Regions from separate parts of the Paenibacillus sp. FSL R5-0914 genome, predicted to be linked through region 2. Evidence: riboswitches for the same ligand, from Rfam matches in the RefSeq annotation. Region 2 holds a riboswitch; each other region holds the start of a gene.
What was found. Region 2 has a riboswitch for cyclic di-GMP ahead of MKX60_RS04745 (NPCBM/NEW2 domain-containing protein). Riboswitches for the same ligand answer to the same signal wherever they lie in the genome.
Positions count from the first base shown of each region.

Region 1: it holds a riboswitch for cyclic di-GMP, as region 2 does, so the genes downstream of both, MKX60_RS01495 (choice-of-anchor A family protein) here and MKX60_RS04745 (NPCBM/NEW2 domain-containing protein) in region 2, are expected to answer to the same signal.
Region 3: it holds a riboswitch for cyclic di-GMP, as region 2 does, so the genes downstream of both, MKX60_RS24550 (bifunctional diguanylate cyclase/phosphodiesterase) here and MKX60_RS04745 (NPCBM/NEW2 domain-containing protein) in region 2, are expected to answer to the same signal.

Region 1 covers NZ_JBBORH010000001.1:346,643-357,349, forward strand. Annotated here, with positions in the region: gene MKX60_RS01460 (peptidase U32 family protein) at 1-519, opposite strand, end outside; gene MKX60_RS01465 (energy-coupling factor transporter transmembrane component T family protein) at 569-1,360, opposite strand; gene MKX60_RS01470 (ATP-binding cassette domain-containing protein) at 1,353-2,258, opposite strand; gene MKX60_RS01475 (ATP-binding cassette domain-containing protein) at 2,249-3,103, opposite strand; gene MKX60_RS01480 (Gx transporter family protein) at 3,133-3,690, opposite strand; gene MKX60_RS01485 (NusG domain II-containing protein) at 3,674-4,063, opposite strand; gene MKX60_RS01490 (alpha/beta hydrolase) at 4,793-5,728, opposite strand; gene MKX60_RS01495 (choice-of-anchor A family protein) at 5,901-7,631, opposite strand; cyclic di-GMP riboswitch class I at 7,742-7,832, opposite strand; gene MKX60_RS01500 (hypothetical protein) at 8,325-8,717, shown strand; gene MKX60_RS01505 (hypothetical protein) at 8,973-9,209, opposite strand; gene MKX60_RS01510 (hypothetical protein) at 9,325-9,447, opposite strand; gene MKX60_RS01515 (peptidase G2 autoproteolytic cleavage domain-containing protein) at 9,678-10,707, shown strand, end outside.
Region 2 covers NZ_JBBORH010000001.1:1,080,570-1,091,276, reverse strand. Annotated here, with positions in the region: gene MKX60_RS04745 (NPCBM/NEW2 domain-containing protein) at 1-2,338, opposite strand, end outside; cyclic di-GMP riboswitch class I at 2,493-2,579, opposite strand; gene MKX60_RS04740 (hypothetical protein) at 2,737-3,309, opposite strand; gene MKX60_RS04735 (EAL domain-containing protein) at 3,419-4,306, opposite strand; gene MKX60_RS04730 (Crp/Fnr family transcriptional regulator) at 4,458-5,141, opposite strand; gene MKX60_RS04725 (leucine-rich repeat domain-containing protein) at 5,261-6,112, shown strand; gene MKX60_RS04720 (sensor domain-containing diguanylate cyclase) at 6,128-7,117, opposite strand; gene MKX60_RS04715 (alpha/beta fold hydrolase) at 7,158-7,952, opposite strand; gene MKX60_RS04710 (SDR family oxidoreductase) at 8,073-8,834, opposite strand; gene MKX60_RS04705 (TetR/AcrR family transcriptional regulator) at 9,137-9,766, shown strand; gene MKX60_RS04700 (class I SAM-dependent methyltransferase) at 9,975-10,707, opposite strand, start outside.
Region 3 covers NZ_JBBORH010000003.1:277,230-287,936, reverse strand. Annotated here, with positions in the region: gene MKX60_RS24575 (NAD(P)-dependent oxidoreductase) at 1-818, opposite strand, end outside; gene MKX60_RS24570 (TetR/AcrR family transcriptional regulator) at 888-1,463, opposite strand; gene MKX60_RS24565 (flavin reductase family protein) at 1,629-2,234, opposite strand; gene MKX60_RS24560 (ring-cleaving dioxygenase) at 2,252-3,229, opposite strand; gene MKX60_RS24555 (methyl-accepting chemotaxis protein) at 3,507-5,225, opposite strand; gene MKX60_RS24550 (bifunctional diguanylate cyclase/phosphodiesterase) at 5,238-7,472, opposite strand; cyclic di-GMP riboswitch class I at 7,592-7,678, opposite strand; gene MKX60_RS24545 (Zn-dependent hydrolase) at 7,911-9,152, opposite strand; gene MKX60_RS24540 (alpha/beta hydrolase) at 9,274-10,146, shown strand; gene MKX60_RS24535 (nucleoside deaminase) at 10,212-10,664, opposite strand; gene MKX60_RS24530 (cytosine permease) at 10,680-10,707, opposite strand, start outside.

The DNA of each region.
Region 1 (10,707 bases), 730 kb from region 2:
GTGAATAAAATACTCCAGTTCCATCCCACTCCGCTGACCTAGCAGCTGAGCTGTCTGCAGATCCATTTCCCGCGAAGTAACCACACGACTTACACCCAGATCACGCAATGCGTAGATCATTTCCAGATTGTGAACATTCATCATGACCGAAGAGTGAACAGGAAGATTAAGCTCCATCTCGCGAATTAGCCCCAGCACTGCCATATCCTGAACAATCAAGGCATCCGGGCGAGCACCGTCAAGGAAACGCAAATATTCTCTAGCCTCTTCCACATCTTCTTCACTAAATAGGTTATTCACTGTGATATACACTTTTTTGTCTAGACGGTGAGCGATATCTAGCGCCTCTACGATCTCCTCATGAGACAGATTATATCCTTTACGCATCATTCTCATATTCAGTACTGGTCCACCAAAATAAACTGCATCACATCGTGCCTGGATCACTTCCTTGAAAATCTCAAACGTTCCTGCGGGTGCTAATAATTCAACTTCTCTACCGTTAAAATAACGTGCCATTCAAGTTCCCTCCCAAGTTGATACTCTTCATACAAGTTGAACTTCTACTTTACACCAAAGCTACTGCAATCCCCATTACAATAAACATAGTAATAAAAATAGTATCGAATATGCCCCACCTTAGGCGGTGATACTGGCTACGCGGAGCATCCATACGAAAACCACGAGCTTCCATGGAATATACCAGATCCTGCGCACGCCTAAACGCACTAGCGATAATCGGAACCAGCAAGGACACTAACATTCGTCCCTTTTCCTTTAAAGGTAGCTCCTTCAGATCAGCACCCCGTGAGGCCTGCGCTTTCATGATAATCTGCGACTCATCTAGAATCGTAGGAATGAAACGAAGGGAAATGCTGATCATCAGCGTGATACGGTCGGGCTTCAAGCCAAACTTTTTGAAAGGAGCCAAAATCCCCTCCAGCCCTTGATTCAGCTTACCCGGCGTTGTGGTGAATGTAAGTAACGCCGTGAAAGTGATCAGAAAGAACATGCGGATGACCGAAAATGCGCCTAATCTTAGCCCTCCCTCATAAATAGACCACGAACCAAGCGTCAGAACCGCATCACCCGTCTTCACAGACAGCAGCTGTACGATAAAGATAAATAGCATTAAATACCGTAAAGGCTTAGCTGCTTTCAGGAAATATTTAAGCGGAATCCGAGTGGAAGCCATAACCGCTATTGAGAAAATAGCCAGCAGCGCCATAGCCATCCACGAACGGGAGAGCAGGATAACAGCTACGTATAATAGCATTCCGGTGATTTTGGCACGAGCATCTAGCTTATGCACCCATGAACCGGTCTCAATACTGCGCCCTATGATTAGCTTCTCATTCATGGCCATCCCTCTTTCCTTCATGCTGCTCGCTAGAGTTGCCTGATCCAGATGGCAGCGAAGCGATTAGCTCTGCTAAGCTCTCTGCCGTTAAGCGAGGAGCTTCATCCGTAAGACCAAAGCGATCAGCTACTGCACGCCAGTAACGAAGGGACTGCGGAACCGTCAAGCCACACTGCTCCAGAATCGAAGGGTCATCTGCCAGCGCCTTTACGCTGCCTTGAAATGCCGTACTGCCCTCTTTAAGGACAAGCCAGTTGTCCGCGTAAGGCAATAACTCATCCATCCGATGCGTGACGACGATGATCGTTCTCCCCTGCTCACGGCATAAACGCTCCAGCAAGTGGATTAGTTCTGCACGGCTGATGGGATCAAGCGTAGCCGTCGGTTCATCCAGAACGATGACTTCAGGGTCCATAGCTAGTACGGAGGCGATAGCTGCCTTACGCATTTGCCCACCGCTCAATTTAAAAGGATTCCGCTCTAGCAGCGCCAGATCCAGCCCCATATCCAACATGGCCTGTCTTGCGCGTGCCTTTGCCTCTTCGAGGCTCATGCCAAAGTTAAGAGGACCGAAGATAAGATCCTTTTCGACCGTATCTTCAAACATTTGCTGCTCTGGAAATTGAAATACCAATCCGACTCTACGGCGCAGCGGCATCAGCTTAGGTGATTTCTCCCCCGCCTGGATGGTTACATCGAGTACTTTTACCGTACCCTCCGTTGGTTTCAGTATCCCGTTAAACAACTGCAGCAGTGTCGATTTACCAGAGCCTGTCGCCCCAGCAATACCAACCATAGAGCCTGTTGGAACACTGAGGTTAATGTCGCGGAGCGCCGTCAGCTTCCATAGGCTTCGGTCAGCATAGGAATAACTTACTTGCTGTAATTCTATGGCCATAACGTGTCTATAAGCTCCTTTTCACTGGCGGGAACATCCACATGGATGCCATGATTCTGCAGCTCGCGTGCAAGACGCCAAGGATACGGCTCACACAGATGGCATTTTTGCAGAAGCTCCTCGTTCCGGAACAGCTCCGCCGGTGTAACATCAGCAGCTAAACCACCTCCATGCAGCGCAAGCACCCGATCCGATGCCAAAATTTCATCTGCATCATGCGTAATCATAAGGATCGTATACTTTCCTTCCGCTCGCATATCCTGCAAAATACCAAGAAGATCATTTCTGCTTCCTTCATCCAACATAGAAGAGGCCTCGTCAAAAATGACGATGCCTGGTTCCATAGCAAGAATGGAGGCGATAGCGACACGCTGCTTTTGGCCTCCAGACAGCTCACCTGGGTGTTTGGACAGCAGATGATTTATTCCCAGCCTCGTCGTATAAGAGTGCAGCCGCTCAGCCATCTCTGCGTACGACAAACAAAGCCCTTCCAGGCCGAATAAGATATCTTCCTCTACAGTGGCTCCAATAAACTGATTATCTGGATTTTGGAACACCATACCGATGCATTGCCGAATGCTTCCGATCGTTTCCTCACTCAGTTGCATACCACTAACCACAATCTCGCCAGCACTCTTAGGCAGCAAAGCATTTAGTAGCTTAACTAGCGTAGACTTCCCGCAGCCATTGGGACCAACCAAGCTAACCCATTGTCCCTGAGAAATAGATAACGTTATATTTTGAAGAATCGGATGCTCAGGATCATAACCAAACGATACCCCATCCAGAGAGATGATAGCTTGTCCTTCTCCCTCTAATTCTTGACCTTCATATGATTCATTCATGTTAGTCATCCTTCCGCTGATGTGACTAATCAGTCCAAAAACTCTTCAAACAACGATATTTTTGACAATGAAGCCACCAAATAACGGACTGCATAGCCCACGGCAATTCCTGTTACTACTCCAGTGATTAGCAGCATGGGAAGATAATAAAAAATACTAAGGGATGAGAATACCATAGAAGCTGCCAGCAGCTGACCGATATTATGTGCAATCCCACCAGCTATACTAATGCCGATCAAGCTTATACTCTTGCCTTTGCCACTAATCAGCATTAACACGAACATTACAACAAAGCTAAACAGCGAACCGAATAAACTGAATAGTAAGCTTGAAAAAGTACCTAGCAAAAATGCAGTAAGCAACGTTTTGAGGATGACAAGCAGGAATGCGTCCCGTCCACGTAAAAAGTAAATACAAGTCAAAATCATAATGTTAGCTAATCCTAGTTTAGCACCCGGCACCAGTCCCATTCCTGACAACGGAATCTGCGCTTCTATTAGACTAAGCACTACTGCCACTGCGGCGAAAATCGCAATAATTACCGTTCTTTTTAAAGCTGTTGCAGATTCACTACTGGACATAGGCATCTATATCATCCTCCCCCGACGCACTTGTGATTTCCACTAATACTCTATGCGGTAGACAGACAATCGTCTGTTTGGGCAGGGTAATAAAACCAAAACCTAGGCATACTTGATCCGGGCAGTCGGCATCGTACATTTCAATCCCGTAATCATGCACCTTCAAGAGGTTATAGCCACGTTCGGTACGAACCTCAATGGTTTGTTCTTCTTTTGTAAGCTTTACCGTTTTAAATAACTCGCCGTCCACCGTTACATTGGCTACGAGATTTTTACCGGCCCCACCTTTATCATCATTGTCCGAAAACCATCTCGGTGCGAGAAAAGCGAGCGCAGCAATCAACACGATGGAAATCAACCACACATCTGCGCGTTTCATAAAAATCTCCCTTATTTTTTAATTAAAATCCAGACTTATTAATTATAACGGTCTACCCTCAATCCTTCAATCAATGTTGGGGTTTAATGTAAGTTTTAGAGGCCAGTTCACAAAATAGGCACGCAAAATAACCCCCACAGCCCCATTTACTCTGGCTTTCTAGCTTTTCCGAATTAATCCACAAATAATCCAGCATACGATATATTCAAATCAAACGCTCTCTCTTGCTCTGCTTGTTCCCCTTCCAAATCAAACAACCCTTATCTTGGAATTCATTATTATATTTGCCTTTTAAACAATACTGTGTTATATTTATATCGTATTTGTTTTCGATATATTGTATATCCCCATCAAGAAGATGTCAGGCCGACTATTTTACACTTCGGCAATTTGGACACAGAGGCTTCATGTTTTCTTGCAGAAACTTTCCTTTTTATGAGACTAAATTCGAAATATAGCATTCCGATTCACACTGGCGCGGTCAATGGAGCCGCAAGGGCAAAAGAGAGGTAGGGCTTTTGTCGTATTGGAAGGATTATTCTCGCCACACGGCTGCTGGAAATAACAAGGAATTAAGACACCCGTTACTCACGAACGGCGGGGGATGAATATAACGAAAAAGCATGGCTGTACGAACCTTACATAAGGACACATGCCATGTGTGGAAAAATATAGGCGCCCGATAACCGCTACCTAGCGGATATCGGGCGCTGTCTACGTTCAGGGCATCTAATTTACATACTGATTCACAAAAGCTGTTACTACGTTTATATACCCCGTCTTATCCATATCATAAGCTAACCCATGCCCTGCTTGTGGCACTACGAACTTCTCTTTGGGACTCTGACATGCCTCATACAATTCATTCATCATACTATATGGTACAAAATTATCGGCATCCCCATGAATAAAAAGAATCGGCACCTTCGCCTTCCTCACCTGTTTCAAGGCAGACGCTTCACTAAAACCATACCCTGCTTTCAAACGAGTAATTAGACTCGCACTTTGAATAAAAGGGAAACTTGGCAAGCGATACATACGCCGTAGTTGGTAGGCTAATTGTGCTTTAACTGAGCTGTAAGCACAGTCCGAGACAATAGCTTTGACCTGCGGCGGGAGATTTTCACCTGAGGTCATTAGCACTGTAGCACCACCCATAGATACCCCATGAAGCACAACTTGAGCACTGGGCCCAGTCTTTTCTATTATATATTCAATCCACTGCAAATAATCCTTGCGCTCATGCCATCCAAAACCAATATAATTCCCAGCGCTTTCCCCATGTCCCCTGGCATCGGGAATCAGGATATTAAAGCCCAGTCTCTCGTAATAGATTTTGGCGTACGCCCCCATATCCTTCCCTTTTCCAGAATAACCATGAGCTAGAATCGCCGTACGACCTTCAGCACGATCCGAAAGGAGCAAGTACCCTCTTAGTTGTAGCCCGTCCTCAGATGTAATCTCCACATTCTCAAAGCTCTGACTGGAGATCCAATCCTTCCCCTCACCCCAAGAAGCCCCGGCAACCGGGGGATCAACCTTCAAATCACGATTATTACTCAGGAATTCCTTCGGTGCTCGTTTAATAGCAATTCCATAAAAGAAAAAGCCCGCATAGATCAGAGCTCCTATGACGATGACAGCGCTAATGAAGAACCATACCAATTCATCTTCCCCGTCCTTTCCTCATATCCGTTGTAAATCAGTATAACATCTACTTAGAATGCGCCAAAATATAACAATCACAACAAAAGAAAACCGCCATCGGAATATGTCCCGAAAGCGGCTTTACTATTCTTCACGGCATAACTTGTATTCAAGCTACAATCACCGTTTATTATTTCTTGCTCGAGAATCTATTTCTCATTAGTAATCCAATAAGTGCAAAACCTAGACCAGTTACATAATAAGGGACTGAACTTGATTCTCCCGTTTTTGGAAGTTCATCCACAGGTGGATTACCTAGCGGGATTGTATCATCCACTACAGCAATATCCTCTGGTGACGGCGTTGGTGTTACTGTCAATACTGGTCCTAATGGAATCTCCTCCTCATCAACAAGTACCTCTGTGTTGCTCGACGGTGTTGGTGTTGATGTTGGTACTGGTGCTGGAGTCGACGAAGCTACAGGGCCCAGCGGCACAGGATCATCATTAACAACGACAGTGCCAATTACAAATGATGGTGTTGGTGTCGGGAACACCGGAGGCTCAGATGTTGGCGTTACTTCTGACGACGGTGTCGGTGTTGGCGTCACTTCCGACGACGGTGTCGGTGTTGGCGTTACTTCCGGCGACGGAGTTGGTGTTGGCGTCACGGTCGGCGTTGGTGTTGGTGTCACGATCGGCGTTGATGTTGGCGTCACGGTCGGCGTTGGTGTTGGCGTCACGATCGGCGTTGGTGTTGGCGTCACGATCGGCGTTGGTGTTGGCGTCACGGTCGGCGTTGGTGTTGGCGTCACGATCGGCGTTGGTGTTGGCGTCACGGTCGGCGTCGGTGTTGGCGTCACGGTCGGCGTTGGTGTTGGCGTCACGATCGGCGTTGGTGTTGGCGTCACGGTCGGCGTTGGTGTTGGCGTCACGGTCGGCGTTGGTGTTGGCGTCACGGTCGGCGTTGGTGTTGGCGTCACGATCGGCGTTGGTGTTGGTGTCACGGTCGGCGTCGGTGTTGGTGTCACGGTCGGCGTCGGTGTTGGTGTCACGGTCGGCGTTGGTGTCGGAGGTGGTTCTTCCCCTCCATATGGATACCAATGCATCTGCACCCCACCAGCAAATCCCTTTGCAATCAGCGTCCCATGCAGTTCACCGGAATTATAAGTTACTTTTGCAAGCGGAGCTAGGATAGTTCCTTCTATTGTTAAACTTCCAATATCAACAGTGCTAGCTTCATAAAAATTAAATAATACCTTGTTAGGGCTACCTCCCCAGATTTGAAAGCTTGGAATGTTAACTGAACTTCCGCTAACGTTAATGATAACTGTGGCGCTATTTGCAATATTAAACTGTAAGCCATTAGCACCAGCGAAATCGGCAGCACTAAGATTAAGAACGTTAAATGGTTCCGGAGCATCAATCGTTATTTTCCCATATTCCTTTTTGAAAGTTCCTATTGTAGCAAGCGAAGAGAATTCATTAGAACGTCCAATAAGAAATTGCTCTTCAGCATCAAAATCAATAGGAGTCCCTTTTCTCGCTGGTTCTTTAAGATCTACACCGTTGCTGGAAAAAACACCACCATAAACGGATGCTCCATGAACAGTCCCATTAGTAAAACTGATGTCATTACCAGCAATAAGAACATCTCCACCTGGATTATCCTTGGATACGCCGTAATTCTGCAAAGTAATATTACCTTTGGCCGCAAGGCGCCCATGAACCTGATCATTAGATTGTTTGAAATCGCCAAAAATAAAAGTATTAAAATTCCCTGCAATACCTAACACAGGTGTAGGAGTATAGGGAAGCACCTCCCCAGCCGCATTTACCAAATGACCTCCAGAAAGACCACTACCTACTGTCAAAATCCCCGCTAATATTAGTGCTAGCAGCGGTTTCATTCTTCTTTTCAAAAAGCACACCTCCTAAATCTATGATTTATATTCAATCAGAATAATTACCAGAAACTCTAAAGGACCTAACAACAAAAAAGACCGCCAAAAAAGAAGTGGAATTCCCTTCTCATGGCAGTCGGACGGTCATAGCGCATTTAAGACACTTTAGACTCCTGGACTTTGCGTCCCACCCTTTCAGGCGGTTTGCTATTATCATGATAATATATGTATTGACTTGCAGATTAGAACTAGCATTTTAAGCATCCTATTAAATAATCGTCTATGACTTTTAATACTTTTGAACTAATAATAGTTTAGCGCTCCATCCCCACAATTGTCAATCAATTCCTTTTGATATTCATACGCGTAAGCAAGCACAAAAAAAAGCGCCTAAAGGCGCTTCACACAAAGGTTTCCCTTTAATTTTAAAGTAACTTTATCCAACCTAATATCGATATCCATAATGGAATACTTAGAATCAAACCAAATACCATTCCACGGCGGAGACTTCCTTCCTCATTCATCCTAATTCTCCCTTTATATAAGTCTGAAGCATTATTTTTTATTATTACAATTTTAATATATTTTATTCTTTCTAATTTAGTTGTGAATTCAATCACATTGGACTAGCTGTTTAGAAATACCATTGATTATTTTTGGAATATCGGGGTAGAATACGAATATACGTTCCCATTAGAGGTGATGAGATTCATGAATAGAGCTGAAAGCAGGGACAACATGCTGGTGAAATCTTATTTATTGCTTCCGATGATTTTATCAGCTTTCGAACGGGACTCCGCCATTCTATCTGCACATTTACGAACACCCACCCCCTATCTGGAGGTTCTTGAAACAGCCGCAGCAGTTGCTACAACAGATCTAAGAGATGTTCGTTCGGAGATGAGAAAACGGGGAATCAAGGTTTATGAGCAGAACAGACTTAACACGGGGATAGAAGCCAAATTTATATGTCGTGGCTACCATGAACGAATGCTGCTGTTAAACGACATTGTCGCTGCCCAAGCTGCCATTCATATGCGCAGATATCTCGGTCTGGATATTTCATCTTTTAAGAGCTATGAAGAGCAGTATCAGATTAAGTGAAGTAGCGAAGAAGCTGCCCCCCTCCCCCATTTAATTAGCGAACAAAAAAATAGGCCTTACCATGGGAGTTGGCAAGACCTGAGAGATTTATACCACAAAACACTGGGGGGTGTTTGGTGTCTTCAATATATACCTTGAACCTGAAAATAAGATGATGCTCACATGAAAATTACATTAAAAAACTTCAATTCGTCGCTTAGGCTAGATCCGGATGCTCCCATAAGCTTAATCTACCTTTAGCCGGGATAGGATAACTCAGCGAAAGATCATTCTCAAGTTTCCAAGCAAAGCGGCCATCACTATAGTCACCAAAATCATATTCGTTCCCCTTATCCATTCCCTCAGGTCCAGTACCGGTGGAACCTCATAACACCCCGTGAGCTGACCTGTCGCAATAATAGCTCCTGTCGGCAAATTATTCGCTGTATGACCATGCTTCGCCAATATCGATTTGAACGGTTCCTGTTCCCATATTTTCTTATCTATACTCATCTGGCATGAATCCCCGACGCTCCACGGTAGGCTAATCTCCTTGACCGAGCTTCGAATTGTTTTTCACCAAGAGCAATCAACTTTGCCCAAGGCTGTCGTATCGTTAAACATCGCATCATACCCATCCCTTCAATCCATCCAGAAGATACAGAAAAGCGCGGTCTCCGAATTCCCGGAATACCGGCTGTATAAGCATTGTAAGAATGCCGGTGAATGGAATTGCCCCCGGACTACGCATTACGAGTGTTCCCCCAGCATATTCTACAAAGTTCTGTATGGTACAGTTTTGTTGCTCATTATAAGGTTCTATAAGGTTTTGTAAAGTTCCTCATGATGGTAGAAGAAATGGTGGAATGATATTCATTCTATCAAACTATTGCGTATATATAAAAATTTAGCAGTATGTCCCTTTCTTAGAAACTATTTCATCCATAATATAGTGATGTATCCAAGGAGAGGAGATGGAACATGTCAAACGGTTGTAATACAAATGCTTACGCTCCCTGTTCAACAGCTGAAGGCAATTCAACTGCAGCAACGGGAGTGGCGTCACACGCAGAAGGCTTTAGAACGCAGGCTGTCGGCGATACTTCCCACACTGAAGGAACATTGACTATATCAAGAGGGTTTGCTTCCCATGCCGAAGGCTTACTCACTCAGGCAAATGGTCACCTGTCACATACAGAAGGAGCAGATACTTCCGCATACGGTCCGGCTTCTCATGCGGAAGGAAGCTCTACTGTAGCTATCGGCGGCGCCGCTCATGCCGAGGGCTTCCGCACTCAGGCAGTAAACGAAGCTTCTCATGTGGAAGGGTCGCTGACCATCGCACGAGGTGCTTCAGCCCATGCGGAGGGTATACAAACTCAGGCGAACGGTCCAGCATCGCACAGTGAAGGATTCAATACATTTTCCGGTATTGATACCGCCCATGCCGAGGGCAACTCGACCGCCGCTACCGGATCCGCCTCTCATGCGGAAGGCTATCGCACTCAGGCAGCGAACGATGCCGCCCATGCCGAGGGCACACTCTCGATCGCAAGAGGTCCATCCTCCCATGCCGAAGGAAAGGAAACCCAGGCAAATGAGAACGCCGCCCATGCGGAAGGGATTGAGAGTATTGCCAGCGGTATCGGTTCACATGCCGAGGGCAGCAGAACCACCGCTACCGGAGGCGCCGCCCATGCGGAAGGCTTTTTAACCGAGGCAAGCGAGGACGCCGCGCATGCAGAAGGGATTGAGAGTATTGCCAGCGGTGTCGGTTCACATGCTGAAGGCAACTTCACCGCCGCTACCAAAACCGCTGCCCATGCGGAAGGCTTTAGCACTCAGGCAAACGATAGCGCCGCGCATGCAGAAGGGATTGGGAGTATTGCTGATGGTTTCGGTTCACATGCCGAGGGTAATTCGACCACCGCTATCGGATCCGCCTCTCATGCGGAAGGTCGTCGCACTCGGGCGGCGAACGATTCCGCCCATGCGGAGGGGATGGACTCGA
Region 2 (10,707 bases):
CACCCATCGCCAAGCGATGCCCTATTTCATGATTCAATCCCCAGCCTGGATAGACTTTGTTAAAATCACCTAACATCGTCCCTACGGTCCCAATTTGTATCCCTGTATGATCTCCCGCTGCATACATCGCACCATAAGGCTGCATCAATCGGATGTTCTCACGAATTAGCTTCGCATCATGAATCACACTACTGCCATCCAAGCCATAGAAGTCAAAGATCGTCTTCATCCAAGTATCATAGCCGGTGACGGTACCCAGCGGATCATTTTCTTGCGTAATAAACTTGTTATAAGCTTCTGTCGCAGTTCCTGTGAAAATAACATGATCGCTGACCATTTCCACCACATCGATGAGCTCGCGATCTTGAACATTCGGATGCGCTGCCTTATCTTCATCTAATTTTTGTTTATAGGTGGTTAAGAAGGCTTTAAATTGTTCAGGATCTGTAGTCTTGGTCATCATAGGGATCTTGGTAAGCCCCTCGAACCGGATCATAGGTGCTTTACCTTGTTCCTCTGCTGTATATGGATTGACGATATACACTGTACCGCCTTTAGTCACTTCATGTGCATAATAACTATTCGTAGCAAATTCAGGAACGGTTATAATGTTCTTACCTGGACGCAATTGCACACCTCTAGCCCAAACATTCCAAGCCGCCTCTTGTTGAGAAAAGACTAAAGAAGGTAGTTTATCGCTCGAAGCTGCGTCCACATAAACGTTGATTGTATCTCCAGGCATTGCAACGAGACCTGTAGGCTGGTTGTTCGTACCGAAACCAATTCTCAGATTTTCCTGCGCATGCTTTTTCATATCTCCACGTTGTTCCGCCTCAATGATGGTGCCTTCGGTTTGAACTTCACCATTCACTAGCTTCTTAGCTAAATCCAAAGAATCTTTCAGGATTGGATAGAGCGGATGTACTTTTGCCGCTTCTTCTAATTCGTTGATTGCTTCGACGCTATTATAAGCAGGAACAACCGCACTCATCGTGCCATCTGTGAAAATACCATTTACAGCTTCACTTACTTTATCCTCTGTATAAAATCTAAATTCAGCTGCAAAGGGTCTGTTGATATTGGCTTTTGTGAACTTGAATTTCAATCTTTTAAACTTCGTAGGTTCGAATTTAAACTCCAGAAAATCATTCGTACTAGTCGCGGTTCCGCTAGATACGAGCTGGAAGGTTTCTCCCTTACTTGTTTCTGATGCATAAATTTCAAAAGCCTCTGGGAAGCCTTTACGATTATCTCTAGCCAGAAAAGCCAATCTATCTAGTACTTTCGCTTGCGCTAATTCAAACACGACTTCATTCGTGAAGCTGTCATCATTGTTTTTGTTCGTTTCCCAGTGTGTATTCGGCTGGTCATCGAGCATGTATTCCGGTTTCGTACCTGGATAGCTCCCACCGTTCACCGTTACTTTTGATACATTAGAGTTAGGCATTCTATAAGCTTCGCTATAGGCATTTTCATATGCTGTACCATAGCCTTTTAGCTTCGAAACCTTAGCCGCTGTTGCCTCTATTTGATGATTCTCCAGCAGTACTTTTGCATTCTCTATATCTGCTTGAAACTGCGCGTACAGTGGATGTGTCTGCACTTCTTGTTCTAAAGCCGTTAATTTCCCCACCGTATTAAATGCTGCGCTAACTTGACTCAAGGTATCATCTGTAAATAAATTTTTCATTTTAGCGGATACGGTATCTTCTTTGTAAAAAGAAAACTCAGCCGCACTCGCCCAATCTTGGTTAGCTTTTTTGAAGACAAATTTAAGTCTCTTGAAGGCTGTGGGTGCAAACTGAATCTCTACTACGTCACCTGCTCCGCCTTTATATTCTCCAGAGGATACTAGCGTATAATCGCCTGCATCCGTAGTTGAACCATAAATATCAAATTCCTGAGCAAACCCCTTCCCCTTTGCACTGGATTGTCTTGCAGCATATACGATTCTATTTAATTCAGTGGACTCATTGAAAACAAAGACAACCTCATTCGTAAACGTTGAACTGTTCGGTTTGCCCGTTTCCCAATGCGTACTCATATCGCCATCCATAGCCTTAGCTATAGGTGAACCTGAGTAGTTGCCACCGTTATTGGTAATGGATTTAATATTCGCAGGATTCATTCTAAAAACATCATTATAAGCGCTTAGGATAGCCTTGCCGTACAGATCAAACGGAATAACTGACGCATTGCTGAATAGGTCAGCCTTGCTTTGTACTACAGTGTTCACTACACTTACCTTGCTTACATCACTTGCTAAAACATAACCTGCCTCACTCGAAAAACTAGCTAACATGGCTGCCGATGTAGCGATCGCAATCATTTTTTTCATCTTTTCTACCCCCCAGATGTAATATGAATCTCTTCCGTGCCTAAAAATAGGCACAAAAAAAACTACCCCAAAAGAGTAGCTTGATTGCGTATAAAGTCGCATAAAAACTAAGACTTAATTTTTATTAAACTTTAACAAAAAGCGTAATACACTCTTTGGCAGCTGGCTGACAATAGTTATGATAACCTTAGTCCCTATAGCTTTGCGTCCCTACATTTCCATAGGTTTGCCTATGAAGTTTCGAATACATTACAAAGAGTAACATAACGCTACATCTGATCGCATGATTAATTGGTATGAAATCCGAATAGGTAATTGCAATTACTTTTTCTATCGTGATAGATATTCTTTATCGACTATCCCGGAAGAGAGAGGAACCTTTAGGACTGGAGGTCTACTTAACTCCCCGCACCAAACAAACGCCGGAACCAATTCCACACATCGCCCGTGATGGGAATTAACCCGAAGCCATGCTCGCCAACTGCGATTAGACCATATGCCCATTGGCCAATAGCTACTGCTCCCCCAGCAATCCGTCCTATGGCTACCGCCCCAAATGCCGTATCACCTATGGCGACAGCTCCCAACGCTTTTTCGGCTATCGCGATCGCGCCTACAGCCACTCCTGCAATGGCAATCGCTCCAGCTGCGAAGCCAAGCCAGCTAATTGCTATCGCTCCAAGGGCTAACCACATTCCTAGTGATATTGCACCCACGGATAGAACCCCTACGCTTATCGCACCTATGGAAATCAAGCCTACAGCTACATCTCCAATAGCAATTAATCCAACAGCTGTCTTCACTTGTGGCTTGCTTCCGTGACCATACCCCTGACCTGAGTATCGACCCAAATTGCTGCGAATACTTACCACCGGAAATGATGGAGACGGCCATTGATAATCAATTTCTCGTCCACCTAACCCTCTAGAATCCGCCCAGTGTGTGATGTACTTATGCCATTTCATATCCATCCCGTCCCCCTTCTCAATTACCTTAATTATACAACCCCGGGGGTTGGCTGTACTCAGACTCTGACCTGAAATTCATCTCATCCTCTAGACGGAGTTATACTCATTAGGATCACTGTTTGGGAATCGGATCAGGCTTTCCAAATAAATATCCCTGAAACAACTGATAACCACTCTGCTTAAGCCATTCAAAGTCCTCTCTAAACTCCACACCTTCTGCTAAAGGAACGGATTGGATTTCTAAAGCTTTTTCTAAAAATTGTTTAGCTATTTCCTGTTTGTTCAGATCGCTGGACACACCCTGAACATATTTCATATCCAGCTTCATGTAATGGGGTTTAAGCTCCAATAACATCTCGATCGTGCTGAAGCCCTCGCCAACATCATCTAAAGCGTATTCAAATCCCCGATCCTTGTAATATGTCAAAATAGCTTTCAAATGAGCGAGATCATCCACTTTCTCCGTCTCAACAACTTCAAAGACAAAAAGAGAGGGATCGACGCCTAATTGATTGGCCAGTTCAACGGTTGATCTTAAGCAGAACTCTGGCGCGTAGATCGACGTTGGGATAAAATTAATAAACGTTTTTTTATTTAAGGGTGCAGCATATTTTACAGCAGTCATTCTACATAACCGGTCTAAAGCATATAAACGCCCACGATTCCGTGCCGCCGCAAAAACCTCATTAGGATAGATAAGGGACCCATCTTCTTTTTTAAATCTGGATAGGAGCTCGTATGCAAAAATCTCTTCCCGTACGTTCACAATCGGTTGGAAGTGACAAGTAACTAAGCCCTTAGTTATAACCTCATCAATCCACTCCATATCAAGCACAGTGGGTAATTCGGATAGAGGTCTCCATGTTTGGTCATCTATACGGAATTCAAACTGCTCCGACTCCATATGGTCATTACAGAAATCTAGAAAATCCCGCACCCCAGCCTCCTTAATCGTAATCACATTTTCTTCTACCTTATGTATCGTATTACTTCTACTCAAGTGATGAATAACCTCCGGTAAAATCCTTAGATTAAGCTCACCATGAGCCTTGATTTCAAAATTCAGCTCTCTTACTACACAATGATTACATGCCACATTCATAACCCCTTTAATAATCAATTCTCTGAAAAAGATCCCGGAACTGCTCTTCTCAATCGAAATCCGTATACTCTAGTAAATACGTCGGGTCTAACACGGTGATCTGCTGATGTTGAATATCAATAATCTTTTGCTCTTGCAGATCTTTAAGCACAAGGGTAGCCGTCTCCCTGAGCGTTCCGATCATATCCGCGAACTGCTGATGGGTCAGTCGAAGATCAATCCTCTGTTTGCCTTGCTCCTCTACTCCGAATCTTTGGTGTAGTCTTCTTAGTGTAAATATCGCACGCGCTCTCGCATCATGAAATTTCATTTCATGTAATAACCGATTCGATAAAAATAAACGGTCCATTTGCAGCAGCATCAATTGTTCCTTAATCAATGGATAATCGGCAAGCATCTGCTCAAAAGGCTCACGTTTAATCTCAAATAATACTGTATCGTTCATAGCCACCGCGGATAACACTCTTACATTAGAGGGATGAATCACTTCCAGATCACCAAAGAAATCCCCTTTTCCAAAAAGATCTACGGTATGCTCTTTCCCCTTCGTAGTAGCGTACACCCTAATAATTCCCGAATAGATAACATAGGCGTGATCTCCCGGATCTGATTCTGCAAACACCAGAGTACCTTTGGAATAGGCCCTATAAGTGAACAGTCTTGAGACCGCCTCGATCTCCTTCGAGGGTAAACCCTGAAAGAAGCGAATGCCAGTCCAAAAAGAAGCTTCCATCTCATTATTCCTTTCTAAAACACACCATAGTTTTGTATGCCAACATACAGATAATAAATCATCATCCTGTTATATTCTATCGTAACGATGCCAAAACCAATAACAAAGGAGAACCTTCCATGAGATATAATTTTGACGGAAAAGGACTTACAGAAACGCCAGAGATCGTGTTTGAGAGCAATCCTCTACTAGAACTGAGCATGTACAACAACCATATTAAAGAGATTCCCGATCAACTCTTCCTTCATGATGAATTAGAGGTACTAAATTATGCAGGTAATGACATCGAGCGGTTATCCGAGAATATCGGTCGTTTAGTTCACTTAAGAATGTTGGATTTAGGCCATAATCGACTAAAGGTGTTGCCGGAAAGCATAGGAGGACTACGGGGGTTGGATTCTTTTCTATACCTAAGTAATAATCAGTTCGAACAGCTGCCGGAGCATCTTTGTAATCTCCAGAAACTCAAGTATCTGAACGTAACAGATAATCATCTCAAGCAATTACCTACCCGTATAGGCGAAATGAGCAGTCTAATTGAATTGCGGCTGTATTATAATCAGCTAGAACGTCTACCTGATTCGATCACACAAATTAAAGGGTTAAGAGAGATTCATCTTTACGGTAATCAACTGGTCGTATTGCCAGAGCATTTGGGTGCTTTAGAAGAACTGCGGATACTCGATATGAGTGATAATCGAATCACTGAACTGCCCTCATCCATCGGTAAACTAAGCAAGTTAAGAAGACTTAACCTTCGAAAAAATAAACTGAATAAGCTGCCTGAGGAGATAGGTCAATTGAGCAGCCTTGTTGAGCTTGATTTAAGAGATAATAACCTGCAAGAAATCCCGAATTCCCTTTTACAGCTTGAACGATTAGAGAAACTGGATCTAAGATGGAATCACAACTTAAAAAAAATAGACATTTTAGAGGAATTAGAGCAAAGAGGATGTATCGTTTATAAATAACAAAAAAGCCCCCTGTTAAAGAAGCTTTTCATTCAAATCTATGCTATGCGTGACGCGGTTTCTCCCCTGTTCTTTAGAGGCATAGAGCGCTTGATCAGCTTTTTGCAGAAGGGTGGTTTCTGAATCAGCTGGAATAAATGTAGCTATACCAATACTCACCGTAATCCGGCCCATTTCCCAAGTTGAATACGCGATAGATTGCCGTAAATTCTCAGCTATAGTCTTTGACTCCGAGATGTCTGTATTAGGTAAAAGAAGTATGAATTCCTCACCGCCATATCTAACCGCCATATCCTCTTTATGAGATTGCAGTTTCAAGATACTCGCAATTTTCTCCAGCACATAGTCACCTGTCTGATGCCCATAGGTGTCGTTCACTTTTTTAAAATGATCAATATCTATAATACACAGCGAAAATGCTGCTTGAACTTGGCCATACCCTGCAATCTGCTCTTCCAGCTTCTCTTGAAGAAACCTTCTATTCTTCAGCCCAGTCAGCTTATCTGTATTAGATAATTCTACTAAAACGGCATTCATCTCCAGCAATTCAGCTTGCTTTTGCTCGATTTCCAGGTGAATTTGTTTGAGCTTTGCCAGCGCCTGATCTTTTTCCCAATAAGCCTCTTCTATTTGCTTCTTCGCAGATCGTAACTCTAGCTCATAATCAATACGTTTGCCCATCTGCACTAAAATACAATCAATGACCTCTACACCTTCACACTCAAGGCGTCTGCCATTTAACAAGTAAGGGACGGCTTGTCCCTTGCTGTCCTTCAAATTGATAAATAGCTCTTCTACATGTCCATTTAGATTAATAAAAGGATAGAAGTATGAATGAAAAATAAGCTTGTTTGCCGTAGACATGATAGATTCAAAATGCTTATGCACCAAATCAACCTGCTTATACCCCATACGGTCCAAGAACGTCTGATTTACATCCTTGATTATTCCTTCATGGGTAATAGAAACATAGCCACAAGGCGCATATCTTAATCGGTCATCCATGATCTAAATATCCTTTCAACACAGCATAATCTCATCTAGCTTACGTAAGATATTCATTAATTAAAGTGATGGTCTCCTCAGGATGGCTTATATGCGGGTAATGCCCTTTAGCCTCCATTAACCGGAAGGTGCTATTATTCAAGTGTTTATGTAGATATTCTCCAGCCGCTATAGGTACGATACTGTCATCCGAGCATTGTAGAATAAGTGTAGGGATTGTAGCCTTAGGTAGATCTCCTCTATGATCTGAAAAGAACGTAACTTCTGCAAATTCCCTTGCAATAACAGGATCTGCCGAGATAAAGCTGCGCTCCAGCTCTTTCGTTAACATTGGGTCAGGGTTGTTCATAGCAAGAGGTGCCATAAAGCTAGCCCAGCCAGCAAAATTCATCTCCATCATCTCCAGAAGCTCGGTAATATCGCTCTTCTCGAAGCCTCCGAAATAAGTATCCCCCTCATTTAAATAACATGAAGAAGGACCAATCATAATCATTTTATCAAAATAATCCGGCCGCTCAATCGAAGCAAGCATCCCGATCATAGAACTAATCGAATGACCTATAAAAATAATATCTTTGAGTTCCAACGTTTCGATGATATCCAATACATCCTGTACATAGCCGTGGAGCGTATGATATTTATCTGTTGTATATGCACTTAAATCTGAGTTACCTGAACCTACATAATCAAATAGAACGATTCGATATTTCTTCTCAAAAGAAGGCGTGATAAACTGCCACATGCTCTGGTCACACCCAAATCCATGTGCAAAAAGGATGGTTCTTTCTCCTTCTCCAATCACTTTTACATGATTCCGCGCCTTAACATCGTTCATTTCATATAACTCCCTCTATAGTTAGCATTCTCTCTATTTTGAAGGGTTCACCTGGAAATATCAAGAGCATAAAAAACTCCGCTAGAGTAATCTCTAGCGGAGTTTTTATGATATCTAATTTTAGAATGCTGAAGTCCATCCCGCATCGGCAGCGAGGACTGCTCCGTTTACAAAGCTGGAATCATCTGAAGCCAGGAATAACGCAACTTGTGCGATTTCTTCAGGTGAACCTACACGAGGAATTACAGCCTGTGTTAGTTGAGTGCGGCTCATGCCGAACTCATTAATATTTTTCATAGAAGCACTAATGTTAGTGGCAGTAGCTCCTGGTGCGATGGCATTACAACGAATGCCTTTGTTGGCATACATAAAAGCTGTATTTTTCGTCAAGCCTACTACCGCATGTTTGGAGGCAGTATAAGTTGCTCCAGCATGAGCACCACTTACGCCACCGGTAGAAGCGGTATTCACAATAACGCCCTTTCCTTTTTCGAGGAAAATAGGTAGCGCTTTACGTGTGGACCGCATTACACTTTTGGTATTGATGTCAAAGATAAGATCCCATCTCTCATCATTAATATCACCAACTGGCTCAAAGCCGTCCATAATACCCGCATTATTCACTAGTATATCTAGCGTTCCATATTCATTTACTGCGGTATCAATCATGTTATTGATATCTTCGACTAGAGCAACATTTACTTTCAACGCCTTAGCTACTCCACCATTACTAACGATTCCTGCTGCGACTTGTTCCGCACCTTCGAGGTTAAGATCGGCTACTATTACTTTAGCACCTTCTTTAGCGTACAACTCTGCGATAGATTTCCCCATACCCGAGGCTGCTCCGGTAACAACTGCAACTCTGTCTTGAAGTTTCATGTTGGAAGTCTCCTTTACGTTTATCTATAATGTAAGTATTAATACAAGCAAAAACGCCTTCGGCGTCCTTAATGGGACGGTAAGCGTATATGCGAGAAATATAAGGATAAAGTATAGCGTGAAACTTATACTTCCTTATATTTTATAAAATCTCTAAATCACTTAAAATTTATTCTACTCAAGTTTAATCTTCTGCAATTTAACTATCAATATACAGATGAGACATCAAATGTTCATAAATATATATAACTTGGAATTGTGTTGAAATAGGAATAGAAAATAGACAGTTAGGTGGTCTTCTGTTGCTTAAAAATCGAAGAACGAGTAAATCGAAGAAAGAACTAAAAAATGCATTGATATTACTCATGGAAAAAAAGAATTTCCGCACCATTACGATAACCGATATTGTGACCCTAGCCGATTTAAACCGTGGAACCTTCTATAAGCATTATCAAACCAAAGAAGAACTTCTGAATGAGCTGATTGATGATGTGCTGGAGGATTTAATTAAGGCTTATAAAGATCCCTATCTCCATACCGATAAATTCATAGTGAGTGAGCTTACTACCTCTAGCATCAAAATTTTTGAGCATGTCGTTTCCTACTCTAATTTTTATACTATCATTGTAAATTCCAATGTTCTGCCTGGGTTTCAAAATAAGATTTGTGACATCTTAAAGGAGCTAACCAAGCAGGACTTAGTCGCGGTTAATAATACTAATAACAATATAAATATCGAATTATTTTCTAGCTATACGGCCTATGCTCTATTTGGATTAATCATGGAATGGGTAAAGGGAGGGTTCAAATATACTGCGAACCATATGGCAGAGCAGCTGATTCAAATTCTGTCTTTTAATTCACACAATGTAGTTATCAACACTTCTAATAAACCGATTGAGTTGGGTTCCACCCCAGTGAATAGAAACTAGATTACTTCTAACAACCTCCAGAACGGTCAGTCTCATTTATGCTGAAGATAGATACAGCGTTGAACCTCATAGAGGAAAAATTTACGCCAAAAGCACGGTGGGCGAATCCACCACCTTTTACGTTCATCTTTCGTAACTAAAAGTAAAAAAAGACTCAATCCCTGTTATCACTAGGATTTGAGTCTTTTTAATATGCTGATTTCATTTACTATACTTCGCCCCAATAGACCTCGGTCTCATATTCAAAAAACACTTTATCATCCTGTTTATTTCGTTCAAATAGGTTCCTCAGCTCCGTCATCATATTCTCGTAACGTGGATCTCCGGGGGCCGGAATGTAGGAAGATGATCTCGCCCGTCCGCTTAATCCCTCGAAATCAAACACCTGCTGATTGCTAAAGTGCGCTACTTGCATCTGCCCTGCCTTAAAAAAGGAGCTGAGGATTTCAGGGGTAATATTCTTATGATTAACTTGAGTGTAGTCGGTGCCGAAGGTTTGCACGAGCTGCTCATATTCCTCCAGAAATGGGGTACCGTAAGTACGCCGAGAATTCCATATCAGAACTGCCTTTCCACCCGGTTTAAGAATCCGCTTGAATTCCAATTGCGCTGCATCCCTATCAAACCAATGAAACGCCTGGGCACACACGATAAAGTCTACAGACTGGTCTGGCAATTCTGTCTTCTCGGCAGAGCCAGGCAATGCGCGGAAATGGTTATCCTTTGCGAACTTCTCCTCCGCAGCTGTACGCATTTCCGGATTTGGTTCAACGGCAGTCACGCGACACCCGCGCTCCAGAAGCAGTGCTGAGAATATTCCTGTTCCTGCGCCAATATCCGCAATATCACAATTCGATTTTAGCCCAATCGTATTGTATAAATAATCAATGGCTTCTTTAGGATAACTCGGGCGATATTTCACATACGAATCTACCCGATTT
Region 3 (10,707 bases), on a different contig from region 2:
TAACCATGGGCTATTCCTTCAGATAAATGATGATGGATAAGTTGGCCCAAAGGTAGAGGAGCTTGGACGGACTGCGCTGCCTCTATAGCCAGTGCAACATCCTTCAGCCCTAGCTTCATTTTAAAACCAGCTGGTTCAAACCGCTGTTCTGTCATTATCGCCCCATAGTTCTGATATAAGGGAGATTGAAAAAGAGCATTCACCACATCCATAAAACGGGCTGGCTCTATGCCATACTTTCCTACCATCAGCTGCGTTTCTGATAAAGCTTCCAGCATAGAAGCAATTAAAAAGTTTACGCCTATTTTCACAACATTTCCTTCTTCGCTATAATCCCCAATCTCGAATATTTCCTGACCTAATTGTTCTAAAACAGGAATTAACTGTTGTCTGGCTTGCTCCGGACCTGCCAAAATGATGCGCAATTTAGCTGCTTTAGCGGCATCCGGACGCCCCAGCACTGTGGCAGACACAAAGTATTGCTTTCTCTCCGCATGCGCCGCGGATAATTTCCGAGCCAGATCTACACTGATTGTACTGGCAGATATGTGAATTCCTTTTTCTGATAATCCATTCAAAATTCCATTTGGGCCCTCAACAATCTCCTCCAAAGCGGCATCGTCAGAAAGCATGGTTATGACCATATCGCTCTTTTGTGCTGCCTCCAATGGTGTCTCGGCATAATGCGCTCCTTGATCTATTAGGGGTTGCGCTTTTTCACGAGTACGATTAAAAACGATTAATTCATTACCAGCTTTCAACAAATTTTGGGCCATTGGAAAGCCCATTTTCCCAAGCCCGATAAATGATATTTTCATAAGTCTCTTCTCCGCATTAAGGATGATTTACAATAACGGAACGATCGTTCCGGAATAACCAAAAAAAATTTATATTCCTGCAATTACAAAGCTTATCATCTCTTTGGCACGCTGCTGATCTTGATCTGCTTTTGCCATAATATTTATGCTTTGATGTAAATTCAGCAATAAATAAGACCACGCTTTGACATCAGTGGTTTTATCAAGTTCGCCTGATTGTCGGCCTTTTTCCAAAAGCTCGCAAAAAGCCTGTTCTAAATTCAAAAAACTAGTCTTTATCAATTCATTTATTTTTTCATCCCGCGACTCTAGTGTTGTAGCTGCATTCGTTACAAAACACCCGCCGGGTAGGCTCGTATCGTACGCTGAAGTAATATGTTGCTCAAAAAATTGTTGAATCCCTGCTCTAACGCTTGACGCCTGTTCAAGAATGACCTGTCTATTGAAGCTTACCTTTTTGTAATGTTCCAGTGCGGCAATGTACAACGTTTGCTTGTCAGAAAAAGTATCGTAAAGACTAGATCGGCTAATGCCCATAACCTGCAGCAAGTCCGGTATGCTTGTTGCCTCATAACCCTTTTTCCAAAACAACAGCATCGCTTGATGTAGTGCTTGATCCTCGTTAAACTCTCTTGTCCTTGCCATGAGTAACACCTCCTGTAATGGCAATATAACATATCTGGAACGATCAGTCCAGATAAACTTCGAGAGAAAACCTTACGGTTTGCTTGGCATAGCTGATGAACTATAATTAGCCCACAAAAAGACCTGTTCGGTAGGCTTCATCGCTTACGAACAGGTCTTAGTTTATTATTCCGGTCTCTCAATTTCAAAAATCTCACCAATCGTAGCGTAATTAGCTCCCGCTAAACGACTTACTGCATTTAAGGCTCTAGGGTCAATCCGCCCCTCCTGATAAATCGATTCATCGATATGAAACTGAACAATTTCGCCGATGAACAAATCACTCCCAGGTTCTTCTGCTCCTAGAGGTATCGCTTGTACAAGCTTACATTCCATTCGAACCTTTGCTTCCAATACACCAGGTACAGCTATATTTTTACTTGGGACCGGTGTAAGATTGGCAAGTTCAATTTCACTTTCTGCTCTTGGCAATGAGGCAGCGGTTTGATTGATTTTTCCAACATTCTCATCATCTACAATATGCACAACAAACTGATGATTGTTATAGATATTACGGGCTGTATCTTTTAATCGTCCCGCTGGTCTTTGAATAGACAGTGAAACCATCGGAGGATTAGACGAGACGATATTAAAATAGCTAAACGGCGCACCGTTCAAAATGCCATCTTCTGATTGTGTAGTTACAAAAGCAATGGGCCTAGGAATAACAGTACCAATTAATAACTTATAATTTTCCCGCTCACTATTTTGCTTCGGATCAATCGAAATCAATCTCCCCAGCTCCTTCTTCACTCTTTCACGAAATCGATCGTGCTTCTAACGGTATCAATAGGGCGTACTAACTTCTCAATTTGCTCACGTTTAGGTTCTAAGAATGGTGGCAATGAAAGCTTTTCTCCAACCGTTTCGTATTCCTCGTCTCCCATAAATCCAGGTCCATCTGTTGCAAGCTCAAACAGGATTTGTGGAGCAACACGTGTATACAGCGACTCGAAGAAATGACGATCCACATAACCTGAAGTACGGAATCCAAAGTCTTCAAAATGCTTAGTCCACTCATCCAGCATCGCACGGTCTTCTACTCGGAAAGCCGCATGGTGAACCGTACCAAAACCTTGGCGTGAATTCGGTAAGTCCTCGTTATGCTCAACAATAATTTGCGCCCCGTTTCCGCCTTCGCCGACTTCAAACAAATGATAAGCATCTTCCTGACTGATTTCTTTAAACAGCATGACTCTTTCCAACATTTCTTTAAAATAGCTGAAGTCAGCTATACGTACAAAGATCGGTCCCAAACCAGTGATCGCAAACTCTAAAGGAATTGGTCCTTTTTGCCATGGTGTACCTGATGCGACCCCTTCATTAAATTCATCGGAGATAAGTTGATATTGTTGATCATCAAAATCTACGAAGGATAAAGTCTTTTTGCCAAACTGCTCTTTAATTCCGGTATGCTTCACATCCAAGCGATCAAAACGTTTTACCCAGTAGTCTAATGCAGCATCAGTTGGTACTCGGAAGGATGTCTTGGCGATCTCATTGGTTCCGTGTACACCTTTAGGAATGTTAGGAAAGTCAAAGAACGTCATATCCGTTCCGGCACTGCCCTTATCATCTGCAAAAAACAAGTGATACGTTTGGATATCGTCTTGATTGACGGTTTTCTTCACTAGACGCATTCCCAATACGTAAGTAAAAAACTCGTAGTTTTTCTCTGCGCTGCTTGTGATGGCTGTTACGTGGTGAATCCCTTTTAAATTTCTCATGATTATACACTCCTAAAGTTTAGTTTGATTTTGTAATATAATTCCCTAGATCAAGAAAGATTAATTGAATTATCTTAATGTTAAGATATCCACCAAAAAAAATATCTTTCCAACATTCGATTACATGTATCTCACAAATTATCTTTACATTAATTATCTTTAACTTAAGATAAATTTAACACACTCCTTTGTTGTTGTCAACAAAACACTATAAAAGATAACAGCCTTGTTCAGTATGTAAATAGATATCCTGAACAAGGCTGTTTTGTTTTGGTGCTTACTCGATCACAAATTTACCAACCGTCTCATTCATCATTTCCGCAATATTCGCCTGGTGCTCAGAAGAAGCAGCCACATCTTCAAACGCTTGTAATGTATCTGAAATGTGATTTCGAATGCCACTTACATTGTCCGCAGACTGTTGAGATACTGCGGCAACATTCGTCATTGCTTGATCTACCTCTGCCATTGATAGCTTCAGTCCGTGCATTGAAGATACCATTTCACCTGTGATCTCATGAAACATATCGGCATCATTTTTATATTGCATACTTACTTGCTCGAAACTCTCATAATCACTTATCACCGTCGAATCGATAAAATCCAGCAGCGCTTGTGATTGAAAGGACACATTCTCAAAAGCATCTTCCACTAGCAGTGTCATTTTCTGAATCTTCCCCACCGACTCCTCCGACTGTAGAGCAAGTTTGCGTACTTCATTAGCAACTACAGCGAATCCTCTTCCCTCATCCCCAGCTCTTGCTGCTTCAATGGAAGCATTCAAGGACAATAGATTCGTTTGGGCTGCAATCTCTGAAATGTACCCAGCTATCTCTCTTACTTCATTAACAACTTTCCCTGCCTCGATCGCGTGCATAATGGAATTCTGTTTCTCAGCATACAAACTTGTCGCATATTGAATCGATGCTACAGCCTTTTCCTTCGCGGAAGCTGCCTGTACCAGAATTTCTTCGGAGGTATTTAGTGCGACTCCCGCCTTATCACTTAGCAGATCTGCATTGGAGATAATCTCTTGTACTGTTGCATTTACTTCTTCTGTTGTAGCACTTAAAGATTCACTTCCAGAAGCAACCTCTTGCGAGGAATTATAAATTTGATCCATTGTAGCATTTACTTCCTCAACTGTTGCAGATAATTCTTCGCTAAGTGCACCTAACTCTTGTGCTGAGGAAGAAGCACTAGTTACGATGGTTTGTACTTGCTCTGCCGAATGATTAAGCGACTTCACGATTCGACCAAATTCATCTTCAGCATCAAACTTAGCTCTTTGAGTCAGATCTCCTCGACCAAACGCCTCTGAAAAGTTCAGGATAATGGTTACTGCTCGTGAGAAATATCTTCTCAAGGACAAATATGAACCGATTGAAATCAGGATAACGAGAAAAGCAACAATGATATTGACCGTAAGTCCTTTTTGAAATAGCTTCTTATTCTGAACATCTGCATATTGGGCACTTCCTAAGTTCATTTCAACTAATTTTCCAAGGTCTTCATTTCGTTTCATATTTAACGCTTCAAGATCAGAGATGATATCTTCAGCAGGATCATATGTAGGGGTATTTAGCATCTGTTCAAGCATTGGAAGCTGAATTTGCCTATACTGTTTCGTTAATGATAAAACTTCAGCATAAATCTCCTTTTCGTTTGGGAGGGAACGTGTTTCTTCATACTTATTCAAGATTTCATTGTTTTCAGCTTGAAGCTCAACAACTTTCTGATAACTCTCTTGAAGTTCGCTTGGATCATGACTAGCGATCATCTTATTCGTTAAGGTTACTATTTCATGATTATTAGATTCGAATTTCCCAAGTGCATAAACTGACGTAAGATCGTTCTTATACATACTTCTAGAGTTCGCATACATATTGCTGAAATACACACTACCAACGATCGCAATGATCAGAGCACCCAACAATAATATTGAATTTGTAACAGTAATTTTGCCTACGATAGTCCAATTTCTCATTTTCCTCATGCTTTGCACTCCCTATGTACTTTTAATTAAGCTTTCATATTCTGCTACTGGCATTGGTTTCGCGAAATAATAACCTTGAGCGATTTCACAATCTATTTGTTTCAAAAAATCAATTTGCGCCTCTGTCTCAACTCCCTCTGCCACAACTTTCATATTTAAATCCCTAGCTAGCTTGACCATACTGGCAATTACTATCTTCCCTGTCTCATCATTTGACTTACTCATCAGAAAAGCCCTGTCTAACTTAATGACATCAGCAGGGAAATATTGCAATACATTTAAGGAACTATAACCTGTCCCAAAATCATCGATAGCAATGGAAAATCCTTTACGTTTCAACTCCAACAAAATATCTCTAACAAACTCTAAATTTTGGAATACAATAGACTCGGTCAGCTCTAACTCTATCAATCTAGCAGGTACCTGGTACCTGTTAATAATATTCGTCAAATGGAGCAGGAAATCATTATGATATAGGGTTATAAGCGATATATTCACTGAAATCGGAAGTGGCTGGATTCCTTCCTGGATCCATTTACTCAACATGATACATACTGATTTAAACACCATTAAATCTAATTTCACGATAAAGCGATTCCTCTCAAATATGGGGATAAATACTGCAGGAGATATAAGTCCCTTCTGAGGATCATTCCATCGAACCAATGCCTCAGCGCCATGAAAACTGTTCACTCGCAGATCCATTTTCGGTTGTAAATATACTATAAATTCACCATTTGTCATGGCAGCATCCATCTTTCTTACGATGTCTTGCTCTTCGTGTATCTGCAATAGCAATTGTTCGTCAAAGAAAGTGCATGAGCTCTTGTATCCACCTTTAATGGACTTACAAGCGATTCCTGCTCGGTCAATACATGTGAGGATATCGCTCTGACGATCATCTATACAGTAAATTCCACAATTAATCACTAGCCTAAAACCTTCTTCATTTCCAAACGTATAGTCGCTCATTTGTTCAGTAAGTACTTGTATACGGATGAATAATTCCGCCTTATTGTCATACGAAGTGAAAAGAATAAAACGATCACCCCCTAAGCGTCCAATGACATCCTCGTCTAATGTGTTTGCTGTTAAGCTATTAGCCACTTGAATCAAAATGCTATTTCCTTCATGAAAACCGACAATTTCATTTATGTATTTAAATTGTTCAATATCAAATTGCAACACAGCAAACTTTGTATTCGGTTTCTCTTTAAGTAAATACTGAGCATCTATAACAAATTTATTCGTTCTAGGAAGATGTGTTAACTCATCCTCAAAGGCAATCCTCTCCATCTGTTTCCTAATTTTGCTCTTATTTAATAGAATGTTAACAAATATGATCAATAATAAGACAAACATGATTACACATAATAAAAAAGTCGCCTGACTCATTTGAGACGCTTTGGCCATGATCACATCTTTCGGTATCACGGAGAGAATATACCAGTCCTCAACCCCCTGGATGCCAGAATAGCCAACCATTTTGCTATCTCCGTTAATCCAAAATATTCCTACTCCAGATTTTTTTGCGGTTATGTTCTCTTTAAAGATTTGCAGTTGTTTCTTATTTCTAGAATCAATACTTATACTTTCGAATATGTTATCAATGGACTTATCCTCTTCGAGATTCTTCGATTTGATAATGACTTGTCCCTTTTGATCAATGATTTGAGAATAACCATGACCTTTAAAGAAGGAAACTGCAAGAGCATCATAAAGATCCTGTGTATATTTGCTGGCAGATAAAGCACCCTTCACTTCACCTTTAAACTTAAGTGGACTATTGATCGTGATAATTTCTTTATTAGAGATCTTATCTAAGAATGGATCAGAAATACTGCTAATACCCTGAAGAGCTTTTTGGAATCCTACTTCATCTGATACATCAAACATCGTCCCATCTGATGCGTAAGCTTTACCATCTGGGCTGTTGATGCTAATTCGAATAAAATTATATTTTTTATCAAAGTGATGCAGATATTTTTTGGTCTTATCCCAATCCATATAATTGATTTCCGAAATAGAATCAGCAATTCCATCTAATGAATCTAATCCACCCTGTATCATATTTCCAATCGATCTACTCGCATGTATCGTAGCTTCTGATGTAGCAGCAACCGCTTCTTGCTCATAAGAGTTAGCAGTCCATTTTATGAAATAGTAAGAGCACCCCCAAAATATCAACGTTGCCATTATGACGAGGCCTATCATTCTCCATACTCTCAGTGGTTGTGTTTGATCCATGTACTATCATCCTTTTTCCGATTTATTACGTTTTTATTAGAAAACGAATTAAAAAAAGCCGCTATCAGAATGATAACGGCTGCATATGCATCAAAAAATAAGATCAAGAAACTCCAACTGCATGCAACCGGCTGTCATATCTATATGTAGATTTAGACCCTATGGCTTTGTGTCCCTACTTTTCAATAGGTTTACCAATATTCTGTTTTCACTATTATTAGTCATAAATACTCTATTAATAATAGGTTGCTTCCAAAAGACCTATTTCCGTAGTGAATTTTAATTTTTCCATGGGAAAATTTTCACAAATATCAATGTTAACTTTAATATAATATTCATTAATGTAAAGCAACAATTCTGCGAACAATTATAAAATTAGATACTAAAGCCCAATGTAACATTTAAATATGTCACATTGGGCTTATTTCTCAACACGAACTATGTTTGCCTTACAAACGCATAACGAAGAACAGCTTCTTCTAGAATATCAATCCCCATAATGATATCATCTAAATCCGTATATTCATTGGGGTGATGACTAAGTCCATCAACGGAGGGAACAAAGATAAGCCCTACTGGGCAAAGTTTGTTCATGTTCATGGCATCATGCCCTGCACCACTGATCATCCGTTGACTCGATATCCCCTTCTCTTCACAAATGGATTCTAGAGCATGAGTGATCTCATCCGATAATAAGACAGGTTCCTCGGAGATGATTTCCGTACTCGCAATTTCAAGTTGTCTGCTCTCTTGTACTGAGGCTATTGTCTGATATAAATGATCTAACACACGTTGCCTGGATGCCACTGAAGTAGATCTGATATCAATTTTAATTTCCACTTCTCCCGGAACCACGTTCATAGCGCCATTCAAGATATCTATCACCCCTAGCGTCGCAACCGTTCCAAATTCTTGTTCGAGTTTGGCTGCTTTCTCAAGCGCAAGTGCTATTTCTGAGGCACCCAGAAAAGCATCTTTTCTCATATTCATAGGTGTCGTTCCAGAGTGGGATGCCTTCCCTGATATTTGAATATGAAGCCTCACGGGTGCAGCAATTCCAGTCACAATTCCAATTCTTTTATTATTGTTTATTAAGACAGGACCTTGCTCAATATGTAATTCAAAAAACGCTTTTAATTCTTCATTCTCTCTACTCGCCTGATCAATACTGTTATAATCCAGTGCACATAGCGAAAATGCCTTTTCCATTGTAATACCGTCTTTGTCCTTCAAAGATCTATATTTCTCCTTCTGAAATAACCCTGACATTATTTTGCTGCCTACTGTTGAAATACCAAAACGCGAAGATTCTTCACAGGCAAATGAAATAATTTCGATGGGATGATCCGTTTCAATCCCTTTTTCGTTTAGACGTTTGATCACTTCCAAAGCAGCCGTTACACCTACTACACCATCGTACTTCCCACCTTGATATACCGTATCCAAGTGAGAGCCCATTACAACGGGTGGGAGCCCTTCTATCTTCCCACTTCTTCTAGCAATCACATTTCCGCAATGATCCATCCGAATATCTAAATTTTCAGCCTTGCACATCCGCATAAAAGCACTCGTACATGTCTGCTCTTCATTTGTATAGGCAATTCTAGTGATGCCCTTCTCACCCGAGTTATATTGATTAATATTATCAAATAAAGCCTGATATCTTCTCTTTCTATCCATGCTAATATCTCCAATCCTGGGTATTCATGATTATGGTTTCATCAAAATTCGTGAATGATATACAATAGAGGTAGTGCTAGTCTTTAAAAATTACTTACTTGATGAGGTGTAATGGATAGCTATGAAGAAGACCATTATTTTTAAAGAAAATGACTCATTTACAATTAAAGCTGATTTTTATGAAACAAACCGTCCCCAAGCCCCTGCTATTGTGTACATTCACGGAGGCGGTCTACTTTGGGGTGATCGAGAAGATCTATCCGAGGAAATGATACAACTTTACACTAATAATGGCTTTGCGCTATTTTCGATTGACTATAGATTAGCCCCTAGGTCCACCCTATCTGACATCCTTGAAGATGTCCAAGATAGCCTTCTTTGGTTAGAAAAGGAAGGACCAAAACAATTCTCCATTGACCCCTCGAGGATCGCTGTAGTGGGAAGCTCAGCAGGTGGTTTCCTTGCACTAAGCACAGGAATGTTTACCCATAAGCCACGTGCGATTGTCTCCTTCTATGGATATGGCGATATTAGCGCTCCATGGGCACTCGAACCAAGTAAATTCTATTGTGAAAAGGATATCGTCTCCATGGGGATTGCAAAAGGTACAGTGTCCGATCAAATCATTACGAGCGCAAGCGTTGACGAGCGTTTTCTTCTCTATTTATATGCAAGACAATCCGGTCGTTGGATCGAAGAAGTGACGGGCTTGAATCCTTCTCTACATAAGGAAGAACTCCTCAAATTCTGTCCTATTCATCATGTAACTAAGGAATTCCCCCCTACATTGTTACTGCACGGAACGAACGATGTAGATGTGCCGTATGAACAATCGGTATTCATGAGAGCTGCGCTAGTGAAAGAAGGAGTACCGGCAAAGCTTATTACTATTCCAAACGGAGAGCATGTATTTGAAAAAGATTTCGATAACCCTGTTGTGCAAAAAGCTCTTCATCAGGTGATTGATTTCCTTCAGCTTCATCTTGCTGAGTAGATCTGTAGAAGAACAGGAAAATCCGGCACTAAAATAGTGCCGGAAAATATAGTAGACCGCATGAATTATTTCTTGTTTAATTCGTGGAAATGCGTCCATAAATGATCGCAATCTTCTCTAGCTTCCACTTTAATCATATTAACAACACTCTCATCATGACCCACAAAATATTCGCGAAGGTGAATGTCAGAGAAGCCGTGCTCTTTCGCATCATCTCTTGTGCTGCAATAATGAACTTCTTTAACACCTGACCAAATAATAGCGCCCATACACATCGGACACGGTTCACATGTGGCATAAATTACACAATCCGATAAGTCCATCGTGTCTAGCTTTTTGCAAGCTTCTCGGATAGCTACCATTTCCGCATGTGCGGAAGGATCCGTGTCTCTCATCATTGTATTGCTAACCGCTGCAATCACCTCATCGCCTCGGACAATCGTTGCACCAAACGGGCCTCCAAATTTCTTGTTCATACCCTCGATCGTTGCATCTACGGCCAATTTCATGTAATCCATTTCAAAATTCCTCCTCTAGTTTAATTGGGATGATTTTAGTGTT